DNA from 3 places in the Paenibacillus xylanilyticus genome. Region 1 is predicted to be linked to each of the others. Evidence: a T-box and tRNA genes for the amino acid it is inferred to sense, from the RefSeq annotation. Region 1 holds a T-box; the other regions hold tRNA genes.
What was found. The T-box of region 1 lies ahead of leuS (leucine--tRNA ligase). A T-box ahead of a tRNA ligase gene usually reads a tRNA of that ligase, here a tRNA-Leu.
Positions count from the first base shown of each region.

Region 2: it encodes a tRNA-Leu, which carries the amino acid that the T-box ahead of leuS (leucine--tRNA ligase) is inferred to sense. The anticodon was not compared.
Region 3: it encodes a tRNA-Leu, which carries the amino acid that the T-box ahead of leuS (leucine--tRNA ligase) is inferred to sense. The anticodon was not compared.

Region 1 is NZ_CP044310.1:4,729,957-4,734,133, reverse strand. It holds gene F4V51_RS21050 (phosphotransferase family protein) at 105-1,061, shown strand; T-box leader at 1,157-1,422, shown strand; gene leuS (leucine--tRNA ligase) at 1,494-3,938, shown strand; gene comER (late competence protein ComER) at 3,919-4,177, opposite strand, start outside.
Region 2 is NZ_CP044310.1:4,088,140-4,092,316, forward strand. It holds gene F4V51_RS18000 (carboxymuconolactone decarboxylase family protein) at 18-464, opposite strand; gene F4V51_RS18005 (cupin domain-containing protein) at 555-1,361, opposite strand; tRNA gene F4V51_RS18010 (tRNA-Leu) at 1,585-1,665, opposite strand; tRNA gene F4V51_RS18015 (tRNA-Thr) at 1,677-1,752, opposite strand; tRNA gene F4V51_RS18020 (tRNA-Met) at 1,759-1,835, opposite strand; rRNA gene rrf (5S ribosomal RNA) at 1,872-1,988, opposite strand; rRNA gene F4V51_RS18030 (23S ribosomal RNA) at 2,133-4,177, opposite strand, start outside.
Region 3 is NZ_CP044310.1:1,482,289-1,486,465, forward strand. It holds gene F4V51_RS06525 (MgtC/SapB family protein) at 1-70, shown strand, start outside; gene F4V51_RS06530 (Cof-type HAD-IIB family hydrolase) at 102-998, opposite strand; gene F4V51_RS06535 (DeoR/GlpR family DNA-binding transcription regulator) at 1,003-1,779, opposite strand; tRNA gene F4V51_RS06540 (tRNA-Glu) at 2,100-2,171, shown strand; tRNA gene F4V51_RS06545 (tRNA-Lys) at 2,261-2,336, shown strand; tRNA gene F4V51_RS06550 (tRNA-Leu) at 2,354-2,436, shown strand; gene F4V51_RS06555 (helix-turn-helix domain-containing protein) at 2,649-3,065, shown strand; gene F4V51_RS06560 (urease accessory protein UreD) at 3,183-4,145, opposite strand; gene ureG (urease accessory protein UreG) at 4,060-4,177, opposite strand, start outside.

The DNA of each region.
Region 1 (4,177 bases):
GCACCAGTGAAGAGAGCCATAATGGACGAAGGTGGAAAACGTGGAAAACGCTTACCCGATCTTGATGAATAGAATTCGTATTTATAAAAAAAGGTGGTGCAGAAGTGGAAAGTACATACAAAACAAGGCTGACTTCAGAACAGCTGAATGCAATTGCCAAGCAACATTTTAATACAGGCATCCTGGAATATAGGGAAATGATTGACGGATGGGCCAACCATGCTTATTATATCTCGCTCGGCAACGGGCAAGAGGTGGTGCTCAAAATCGCTCCTTCCAAGGTTGGTAAACCATTGCGTTGTGAGCAGGATCTCCTGATGGCAGAAGTTCAGGCACTGCGTCTTGTGGGAGAGCTTCGAGATGTACCGGTCCCCCGTGTATTGGCGTGGGATACCACATGCAGTCTTGCTCCGGCGGAGTATTTTATGATGGAATATATGTCTGGCACGCCTTACAACAAGGTCAAAGATCAGTATAGTGCAGCAGAGCAGGCAGAGATTGAAGAGCAGCTTGGTGCATTCAATCGCCGGATCAACGAGATCAAAGGTGAAAAGTTTGGCTATTTTTCAGAAAAGAAACCAAAGTATAACACCTGGAAGGAAGCATTTTTGTGTCTGATGGATGATTTGCTGACCGACGGAAGAGAGGCTGGCGTAAAACTTCCTATGGATTATGATGAGCTTGCCCAATTGATTAGGGAGAAATCGGATGTGCTGAGTGATGTCAACGAGCCGGTACTCATTCACTGGGATCTGTGGGATGGCAATGTATTTGTGGAACAGGGGCGGATTACAGCCATTATTGATTTTGAGCGTTGCCTATGGGCGGATCCTCTGATGGAGCACTACTTCAGTCATTTTAATTATACAAAAGGGTTTGTGAAAGGTTACGGTAGGGCCATCACAACGGAGAGTGAACGAAAACGAAGAAGCTTGTACGATCTGTATTTTGATCTGATCCTGCGGATTGAATGCGAATATCGTCAATATGATAACCAGGAACACATTCAGTGGGCAATCCATAACTTGGAAGAAGGAATCGAGCGATTTCGAATGTCCTAGCCAGAATGGGAAAGAACTGCATTATTTATAGTCAACAAAACAAGCAATATTGACTTTAGTCGTGCTTTTTTATATAATGGTCCCGATATTGTATACATATTTCGATGATAAGGAACAGTAGTGGGTCCTGTACATGACAGAGAGTCGGCGGTTGGTGCAAGCCGATTGACAGTATTTCGCGAACTCGCCTTGGAGAAATGCGGTGATTACACCATCCTGTGCTTTGAATGTTTGGCATTCGTTCAGGAATGGAAATCCGCATCGGTTAACCGCCGTTACAGGTCCAAAGGGAGTGGATGACGAAGCACGTTCGTCCGCTAACTAGGGTGGTACCACGGGAATTCAACCTCTCGTCCCTAGCGCTGCAAACGCTATGGATGCTGAGGTTTTTTTGTTGCAATAAATGTGAATAACCAAGAGGAGGAACAATAGATGAGTGAAAATCACCAGCCGAAGCACGGCTATCAGCCGCAGGTTATGGAGAAAAGTTGGCAGCAGTATTGGGATGAGAACAAAACGTTTAAAACAGGTGAAGACCCGGGTAAACCGAAGTTTTATGCACTCGACATGTTCCCCTATCCATCCGGTTCAGGTCTGCACGTAGGCCACCCGGAAGGGTATACGGCAACAGACATCGTTTCCCGTTTCAAACGTATGCGTGGTTATAATGTGCTTCATCCGATGGGCTGGGATGCTTTCGGTTTGCCTGCTGAGCAGCACGCTCTGGACACGGGCGAGCACCCGCGGGAAATTACATTCCGCAATATCGACAATTTCCGTCGTCAAATCAAGTCCCTTGGTTTCTCGTACGACTGGGATCGTGAGATCAGTACAACAGACCCTGAATACTATAAATGGACACAATGGATCTTCATCCAGTTGTACAAAAAAGGCCTGGCATACGTAGATGAAGTGCCGGTTAACTGGTGTGAAGCGCTGGGTACGGTACTGGCTAACGAAGAGGTTATTGACGGCAAAAGTGAGCGCGGTGGTCATCCGGTTGTACGCAAACCGATGCGTCAATGGGTATTGAAAATCACGGAATATGCAGAGCGCTTGCTGGAAGATCTGGAAGAGCTGGATTGGTCCGAGAGCATCAAGGATATGCAGCGCAACTGGATTGGCAAATCCACAGGTGCAGAGGTTGTATTTGCCATTGAGGGCAGTGAAGAAGTTATCAAAGTGTTTACAACACGTGCGGATACCCTGTTCGGTGCAAGCTTCGCCGTTCTTGCTCCTGAGCATGAATTGGTCGATGCAATTACGACAGCGGAACAGCGTGAAGCCATTAAGGCTTACCAGGAGCAGGCCGCTCGCAAGAGTGATCTGGAACGTACGGATCTGGCCAAAGAAAAAACAGGCGTATTCACTGGTGCCTATGCGATCAATCCGGTTAATGGTGCAAAGCTGCCTATCTGGATTGCGGATTATGTGCTCGCAGGATACGGTACAGGAGCGGTTATGGCAGTTCCAGGTCATGATGGACGGGACTGGGAATTTGCGAAGCAGTTCGGTCTGGACATCATTGAAGTTATCCAGGGTGGGGACGTAACACAAGAGGCTTATGCCGGTGACGGACCGCATGTGAACTCGGACTTCCTGAACGGACTGAATAACGAAGAAGCGATTGCGAAAATGATCGCATGGTTGGAGGAGAATGGTAAGGGGCAAGGAAAAACAACGTATCGCCTGCGCGATTGGTTGTTCAGTCGCCAGCGTTACTGGGGTGAGCCGATTCCAATTCTGCACCTGGAAGATGGAACAATGAAGACGGTGCCGGAAGATCAACTTCCTTTGCTGCTGCCGGATATCGACCAGATCAAACCTTCAGGTACCGGGGAGTCTCCACTGGCGAACGTAACGGAGTGGGTAAATACGGTGGACCCGGAAACGGGAATGAAAGCCCGCCGCGAGACCAATACGATGCCGCAATGGGCGGGAAGCTGCTGGTATTATCTGCGCTTTATCGATCCACACAACGACAAAGAGCTGATCTCCCAGGAGAAACAGCAGCAGTGGCTGCCTGTTGACCTGTATATCGGGGGAGCCGAGCATGCCGTGCTTCACCTGCTGTATGCTCGTTTCTGGCATAAGGTGTTGTATGATCTGGGCGTGGTGAATACTAAGGAGCCATTCCACAAACTGGTGAACCAGGGTATGATTCTGGGAACCAATAATGAGAAAATGAGTAAATCCCGTGGTAATGTCATTAACCCGGATGAAATTGTGAATGAATTCGGAGCCGATACATTGCGTCTCTATGAGATGTTTATGGGACCACTGGAAGCTACAAAACCGTGGAATGCTAACGGGGTAGAGGGTATGTACCGCTTCCTGTCACGCGTATGGCGTCTCTTCATCAACGAGGATACTGGAGCAATCAACGACAAGATCACTGTGGATGGCGGAACGGAAGAATTCAAACGCACAGCTCACAAAACGATCAAAAAAGTTACGGATGATCTGGAACATCTGCGTTTCAACACAGCGATCAGCCAGTTGATGATCTTCATCAACGATGCTTACAAAGCCGATACATTGCCACGTGAAGCGATGGAAAACTTTGTACAGCTCTTGTCCCCACTGGCACCGCACATGGCGGAAGAATTGTGGAGCCGTCTTGGACACGAAGGAGGAATCTCCTACGTAGCTTGGCCGGAGTATGATGAATCCATGACAGTAGATGCTGAAGTGGAGATTGTTGTACAGGTCAACGGCAAAATCGTAACTCGTGCAACGATTGCCAAAGATCTCGATGCACAAGGCATGCAGGACTTTACAATGGAACTGGCACCTGTCAAACAGGCTCTGGAAGGCAAGACCATTCGCAAGGTCATTGCCGTTCCAGGCAAACTTGTTAATATTGTTGCCGGTTAATTTCACCGGCTCTAAATACTTCATCCAGCTTCAACAAGTCCTCTTCGTACTTGTCGTGGGTTGTATGGATTAGGCTGTCGAATACACCGTTCAGGCTGTTTTTCATTAAAGCAAGTGCCTGGGCGGTAATGCCACCGGGAACGGCAACGCGAGCCTGGAGCTCTTGGGGGGTATATCCTCCTTCCGTCAGCAGCTTGCCTGTTCCGAGGAGCATTTCACCTGCAAGAGCGCAGGCGTCT
Region 2 (4,177 bases), 640 kb from region 1:
AGCGGTATTTGAAATGTTTAATTAAAGCAGCCTGGATACATGCCTGTCGTGATTGCAATTCGGTTCCAGTTGTTAATGGTATTAATCGCCATAACCAGATCTACCAGTTCTTCTTCACTAAAGTGTTCCCGGACCTTATTGTATAATTCCAGTGGAACCCCTTGTTCAGAAATTCGGGTCACAGCTTCAGACAGTTCAAGCATAACACGTTCTTTTTCCGTAAATAAAGGAGCTTCGCGCCAAACGCTAAGCAGCAGGATATGATCTGAGTAATCACCAAGCTTCATCAGATCTTTGGCATGCATATCAAGACAGAAGGCACAGCCATTGATTTGTGAAACTCTGATTTTTAACAATTCATATAATACTTTATCCTCAAATTGACCCGATATAAACTGCTCCATTGCCATTAATGCCTTGAAAGCCCCTGTATTCGCTGCTCTGTAATTCATTCTCAAACTCATCTCATTCGCCTCCGTATTGTAGTGTACATACTGAAGACAAATGAACAGATGAATCTGTGACATTCATTTCAAAAAAATTAAGAAAGATAATTAGTATCTCCAACCATTACCAATAATAGGACGCTGTACAGTGTACGGCATATATTCGGACTCTGCTGGTACATAAGCAGCATTTGGATTATGCCCATACGTTGGATTCATTGGATCGGGGTAAATATATTCCGGACTTGGCGCGTATTGCATCTGTACATAAGGCTGAACGTTTGGTTGAACGTTTGGTTGAACGTTTGGTTGGATGTTTGGTTGGATGTTCGGCTGGCTGTTCGGTTTAGACATGTTATCGGCAGCTGGTGATACTTGAGTTGCACAATCAGCAGGCGGTCCAATGAATACTGTCTTTTGAATAGGAGCTAACGTCTCTTTAACCTTGTTCTCATCCAGACAATACGTATGGGCCAGCACACTTGCAGGCGTCAGACGCAGAATGTCTGAACCAAATATCGCTTCTGGGACCGGAGCATCGAAAATAGCCAGCAGGTGAGTCTGATCAACCGTCGCAACTTCATAATGCCACCAGCCTTGGGGAACATTCGCTACTTGGCCAGGACTAATTGGGAAGTTTAATAACTCGTTGGTAAAAGGGTTAATGAGGGATACGACAGCGGAACCACTAATACAATAGACCAGTTCTGTTGCATTTTGATGTATGTGAGGTTCAACGACATTGCCAGTACTCAAATAAATATCCAGCAGGGATGCATTTCCCAATGTATTTAGCTGTTTGATCGATAGGGAATTGATGTAGTTATTTTCATCCTTTTTGAACAATTGATTCTGGTTCACATCATACGTGAACTGTGTGGTTGGTAACGTATAATCCATATAAGAAGTCGCCAAAATTTAACGCCTGCCCTTCGCTCATGGTTTAGGTAAAAACCTATACGCCAGCTTATGCCCTGGGCATTTATGCGTGAGCCCAATTTTGCAGAAGCCGATTCCGGGGCAAATAAAAACATGAAAAAACCCTTGAGCCATTTCAAGGGTTCTGATTATACACAGAAAGGACCGAGAGTGAAGGTAATTAACCTTATACTCTAGATCCTTTCTGTCCATACTGAGATGCGCGTGGAGGGACTTGAACCCCCACGTCAAAGACGCTAGATCCTAAGTCTAGTGCGTCTGCCAATTCCGCCACACGCGCATGTCGTACTATGGTGCCGGCGAGAGGACTTGAACCCCCAACCTACTGATTACAAGTCAGTTGCTCTACCAGTTGAGCTACACCGGCGTTTTATGGTAGCGGCAGAGGGGATCGAACCCCCGACCTCACGGGTATGAACCGTACGCTCTAGCCAGCTGAGCTACGCCGCCACATTATGTAGTTTAAAAAACACCCAAAAGGGTTTCGCTTGGCAGCGTCCTACTCTCCCAGGACCCTTCGGTCCAAGTACCATCGGCGCTAGAGGGCTTAACGGTCGTGTTCGGGATGGGTACGTGTGGAACCCCTCCGCTATCGCCACCAAACATGATTTTTGCGCTGTGATATCTTCGGTGAATCATCACCAGCAAAATATCAATCCTCAGAAAGGACATGCAGCTTAAATCTTACAAGGATTTGCTCCCTGAAAACTAGATCCGAAACGAAAACTTGCGACTAAAACCTGCAATTTGGATAAGCCCTCGACCGATTAGTACTGGTCAGCTCCATGCATTACTGCACTTCCACCCCCAGCCTATCTACCTCGTCGTCTTCAAGGGGTCTTACATACTGGGAAATCTCATCTTGAGGGGGGCTTCACGCTTAGATGCTTTCAGCGCTTATCCCGTCCGTACATAGCTACCCAGCGGTGCTCCTGGCGGAACAACTGGTACACCAGCGGTACGTCCATCCCGGTCCTCTCGTACTAAGGACAGCTCCTCTCAAATTTCCTACGCCCACGACAGATAGGGACCGAACTGTCTCACGACGTTCTGAACCCAGCTCGCGTACCGCTTTAATGGGCGAACAGCCCAACCCTTGGGACCTACTTCAGCCCCAGGATGCGATGAGCCGACATCGAGGTGCCAAACCTCCCCGTCGATGTGGACTCTTGGGGGAGATAAGCCTGTTATCCCCAGGGTAGCTTTTATCCGTTGAGCGATGGCCCTTCCATGCGGTACCACCGGATCACTAAGCCCGACTTTCGTCCCTGCTCGACTTGTAGGTCTCGCAGTCAAGCTCCCTTATGCCTTTGCACTCTTCGAATGATTTCCAACCATTCTGAGGGAACCTTTGGGCGCCTCCGTTACTCTTTAGGAGGCGACCGCCCCAGTCAAACTGCCCACCTGACACTGTCCCCGTACCCGCTAAGGGCACCAGGTTAGAACCTAGATACGATCAGGGTGGTATCCCAACGGTGCCTCCACACAAGCTGGCGCTCATGCTTCAAAGGCTCCCACCTATCCTGTACAGATCGTACCCAAATTCAATATCAAGCTGCAGTAAAGCTCCATGGGGTCTTTCCGTCTTGTCGCGGGTAACCTGCATCTTCACAGGTATTAAAATTTCACCGGATCTCTCGTTGAGACAGCGCCCAAGTCGTTACGCCATTCGTGCGGGTCAGAATTTACCTGACAAGGAATTTCGCTACCTTAGGACCGTTATAGTTACGGCCGCCGTTTACTGGGGCTTCGGTTCACAGCTTCGGATTACTCCTAACCGCTCCCCTTAACCTTCCAGCACCGGGCAGGCGTCAGCCCGTATACTTCGCCTTACGGCTTCGCACAGACCTGTGTTTTTGCTAAACAGTCGCTTGGGCCTTTTCACTGCGGCCCCCTCGTGCTATTCACACTACCGGGGCACCCCTTCTCCCGAAGTTACGGGGTCATTTTGCCGAGTTCCTTAACGAGAGTTCTTCCGCGCGCCTTAGAATTCTCTTCTCGCCTACCTGTGTCGGTTTGCGGTACGGGCACCTTCATCTGGCTAGAGGCTTTTCTTGGCAGTGTGAGATCATGACCTTCGCTACTGTAATTTTCACTCCCCATCACAGCTCAGCCTTACGATGTACGGATTTGCCTACACATCAGCCTTACTGCTTGGACAGACATCCATCAGTCTGCGTCACTACCCTACTGCGTCCCCCCATCGCTCGTAACGATTTACGGTGGTACAGGAATTTCGACCTGTTGTCCTTCGACTACGCCTTTCGGCCTCGCCTTAGGTCCCGACTTACCCTGAGCGGACGAGCCTTCCTCAGGAACCCTTAGGCTTTCGGCGGATCAGATTCTCACTGATCTTTTCGTTACTCATACCGGCATTCTCACTTGTATAATGTCCAGCGCTCCTTACGGTACACCTTCAACCCTTATACAACGCTCCCCTACCCCTGATGCAAGCATCAAGCCATAGCTTCGGTGGTGTGTTTAGCCCCGTTACATTTTCGGCGCAGAGTCACTCGACCAGTGAGCTATTACGCACTCTTTCAATGGTGGCTGCTTCTAAGCCAACATCCTGGTTGTCTGTGCAACTCCACATCCTTTCCCACTTAACACACACTTGGGGACCTTAGCTGATGGTCTGGGCTGTTTCCCTTTTGACAATGGATCTTAGCACTCACTGTCTGACTCCCGGAAGTAAGTCTATGGCATTCGGAGTTTGACTGAGCTTGGTAACCCTTGCGGGCCCCGCACCCAATCAGTGCTCTACCTCCACGACTCTGTTTTCCGAGGCTAGC
Region 3 (4,177 bases), 3.2 Mb from region 1:
CTTCCGGGGAGAACAGTTGATTGTACTGCTGCAGGACGTACCGCATGTGAGATCCGTCGAGTTGAAGTGAGAGATCGTGCGATTTCCTAACAGCACCGAATTTACTGACCGCCTTCAGCAACGATTTCGGGCCGGGAGATCGGTTTGCCGTCCAGTACAGCGTGAATGGCATGGGCGACACCGTGTTCTACGTTGGTTAATGTTATAGCCTTGGCAAGGGCTTGAATCTCAGGTTCACCATTGCCCATGGCGATGCCGAGTCCTGCCATTTTTAACATGGAAACATCATTGAAATTGTCGCCGATAGCTGCCGTATCTTCCATGGAAATATCGAGATGGGCAGCCAGTTTAGTGAGAGCATTACCTTTGGACACATCGGGATGCTGCATCTCGAAGTTGTGTTCAGAGGATACGACCATCGCGACATCCGATCTGGAGGCAAAGTGAGCTCTTCCTGTCTGTAATTGATCCGGGTCGAGGGAGAAGGCCATAATGTTGTAAATGTAGGCTTCTGCAGGAATCTCCTGATGGGATTGAACGCGATGGTAGTCTTTCTTGTCATAATGCTTCTTAACGGCACGAATCAGGCGCTCAACGTCCTCACCAGGACTTGTTCCCAGGATTCGATCCATCTCGGCAAGCATCGTATCATGACTGCTGATCGGGGCGTATATTCCCTGCTGAGTGGACGCTTCATAATAGCACTCATGATCTTCGAGCCACTGCATGACGGATGCTGCTGTCTCACGTTCGAGCGGAAGATGATACAGACGGTTCCCGTCAGCATCATGAATCGTGGCTCCATTGGACCCAATGACAGGCGTGTTAATCCCGCCTTCTTGGCAAATGCCGACAACGTCCGAATAGACGCGCCCTGTTGCAATGGTAACTTTCAATCCTTCTTGCTGGGCCCGGTGAATGGCAGCAGCATTTTCCGGGCTAATCTGACTGTCTCTGTTTAGCAGCGTTCCATCCAAGTCCGTAGCAAATAATTTCATCACTTTACAACTCCTTATCTTCTGTTGGTTCAGGAATGAGAATCTCAACCTGTTGTTCATTCAAAAAGTTACGCCATTCGTCTGATGGCCATTGGTCGGTAATCAGTACATCAATCAGTGACCAGTCGGCAAAACGGTACCCGTAACGTTTATCAAATTTGGAATGATCTGCGAGCACGAAGACCTCTTTGGCCGCCTGCATCATTTTTTGCTTAATCTTGCCTTCTTCTTCGGAAGCACTGAATCCATCCATCGTAATCCCGCCAATACCGATAAAGGCTTTATCCACGTAATAATGAGAGAGTGTTTCGATCACCGAGGCACCGTAAACATAGCGTTGTTCCTTGTCGACTTTGCCGCCAAGTAAACGAATATGGACAGCCGAGTGATTGGAGAGAAGATCTGCGGAATGAATGGAATTGGTGATGACTGTACAGGACTTTCCATTCAGATGCTCAGCACAAGCCTGCACCGTTGTGGAAGAATCCAGAATGATGTTTTCACCTTGGCGGACCATGGCTGCAGCGAGTTTGCCTATAGCCCTTTTTTCTTCCGAAACATGCAGCAGGCGATCCTTGTATGAGATATATTCACGGGGAGGAGAGGGGAGGATTGCGCCGCCCCGTGTTCGGATAATGGCGTCCTGTTCTTCCAGCTTGATCAGATCCCTTCGAGCCGTGTCCCGCGAGACGTCAAAAAGGGTAACGATCTCGTCTGCCGAGATCCGATTATGTTTGCGAAGATGTTCGATAATGAGCTGCATTCGTTCTTCCTGAAACAAGCATGCCGCCTCCTTGCTAATGAGTGACCGTAATACTGATAACCTAAGTATAAGTATTTGCAATTTAGTTTGCAATATTTTAAGTGAACATAAGTTTTTATAAGTGTTTTGATATTATTTCAACAGGATGTAAGGATTCTGATGACATTGATATGAAATTCAGATCTCTCAGATAGTATATGCCAGTTAAACGATCCTAAATTTTTTTGAAAAATGATCTATGAAAAAGCGCTAGATAAAAAAATAAAAAAAGTGTTGCACTATTTTTATATGGTGTGGTATACTCATTCTTGTCGCCAAGAAAGACAACTTGTTAACAAGGCCCGTTGGTCAAGGGGTTAAGACACCTCCCTTTCACGGAGGTAACAGGGGTTCGAATCCCCTACGGGTCATATCTTCACCACCTTTTTAATAAGGAAACCTCGCAAGTCATTGTTCTTAAAACAAGAGATGATATGGCACATCGGTGAAGTTACAGCAAGAGCCATTAGCTCAGTTGGTAGAGCACCTGACTTTTAATCAGGGTGTCGAAGGTTCGAGCCCTTCATGGCTCACCATTTATACATTTGAATATGCGGTCGTGGTGGAATGGCAGACACGCTATCTTGAGGGGGTAGTGGGTGTATACCCGTGGAGGTTCGAGTCCTCTCGACCGCATTACATGTAAACGTTAGGGAAATAGACTCTCGTGGATATCCATGAGAGTCTATTTTTATTTTTATATATATCTATGTGAAAACTGCTCATGGATGAAGAAGGGCTGAGGATTGATATCTGTTGTGGTATAATTGTCTATATAATGTCGCCGGAGAATTACGTTATGGTGCAAGATATGGATTTTAGATATTATGGTTGGAAGGCGGTCCTGTATGCAGTCGATATATGAGCGAATTGAACACCTGATTGCCGAGCGAGGGATGACAAAGAAAGCATTCTGTCAACAACTGAAGATCAGCACCGGGAATCTGGGTGATTGGAAACGTGGAAAGTCGATTCCGAGCACGAATAAACTGATTGAGATCGCTGCGTTTTTTGATGTGAGTCTGGACTGGCTCATGATTGGACGTCCATCCAAGGAAGCGATGGTACGGGAAAAACGGGAGGATTATTTTTTTGGCGTGTTGCGGCAATTGGATTGCCAGGAGAGTGAATTATCGACCGAAGAGCAGTCTTTTATCAGCGAATATATTGAATTTACCCGTTATCGCAAGTCCAAGGAAAGTAGAAATGCTGCTGACTTTCGATATCAGGAAGATGATAAACCCGAAACGGATGAATCGCCCTAATGCAAAACCTCTGAACCAACCCGGATGATTTCCGGAAATGTTCAGAGGTTTTTTTGTGTTCATGTGAGATGACTACAGTCGTCTTCATCTTTGGCTCATGAAATCATGATATATGGTTTATTTGCGGAACGTAAGATTCTCGTTGCCTAACAGCTGCGGTCGAATGGTGTTCCAAATGTGCAGGCATTGTTCCTGAAGTTCCCAGGCAGCCATGCCAAGCAAACGGACGCCGATCCCTCCGCTCGCGAGCAGGCTTGCACCAGCGAGCATTCGACCATCCGGAGGCAGTGCAGACCTGATGCTTTCCAGTTCCGCTGTCCCCAGCCCAGGAGCGATCATCCACAGGGCTGCAGTATGGGTGAAATCCAGCAATGCAGCTGATTTTTGTGGATCATCGCGTGAGGGTTCCATTCCGAATCGGTCCCACACAGCAAGCTGCTCCCCTTGCCATATTTCGGTTGAGTTTCGATATTTGCTGAACTCAAAAGCCTCACCCCGGTGAATTCGTCCGGCTGACCAGACATCTGCATAAGCGAGAATGGCCTGTTCCTCCAGATGGAAGGTGGCAGTAAGCGAAGAAGAACTACCTTTGAATGGGATTACACATTCCGGGAAGTATTCAAGCACTGCGCCTTTCCTGATCTGGAAGTGATGGTTGACCGACGAGGGAAGTGAAGGCGTAGGGTGAAGGCGTGTCGCTGATGTACTGCTCAGCATCACATGGGTGCCTTCGCCCAAATGCCACTCGGAATGGTAATGATCCCCGTTCAGAACACCGGGAGAGACGTCTGATGTGTAGAGGCATAACCCATTGCTGTTCCCCGGTGGGCGAAAGGAGCGACTGAACCGGAGAGGGGCGCTGTAATAACGATCTGTCATGATCGTACGTCCCTCTTGAAGGGCAAATGTGGCTCGAAGCTCGCTGCGTCGTATCACCGCTCCTTCAGCACGAATGCCCAACTTTGTTTCGGCTCCTTCCGATACGGGAGATGAATTAATGGCTGTGGGCTGAGCCGTGGTCATGGCTGTGTGAATGCAGATGCGCAGCGGCAGCATCGTCATCCATGTATTGGTGCTCAAGCCAGTGAATGATCTCGGATACCCCTTCACCG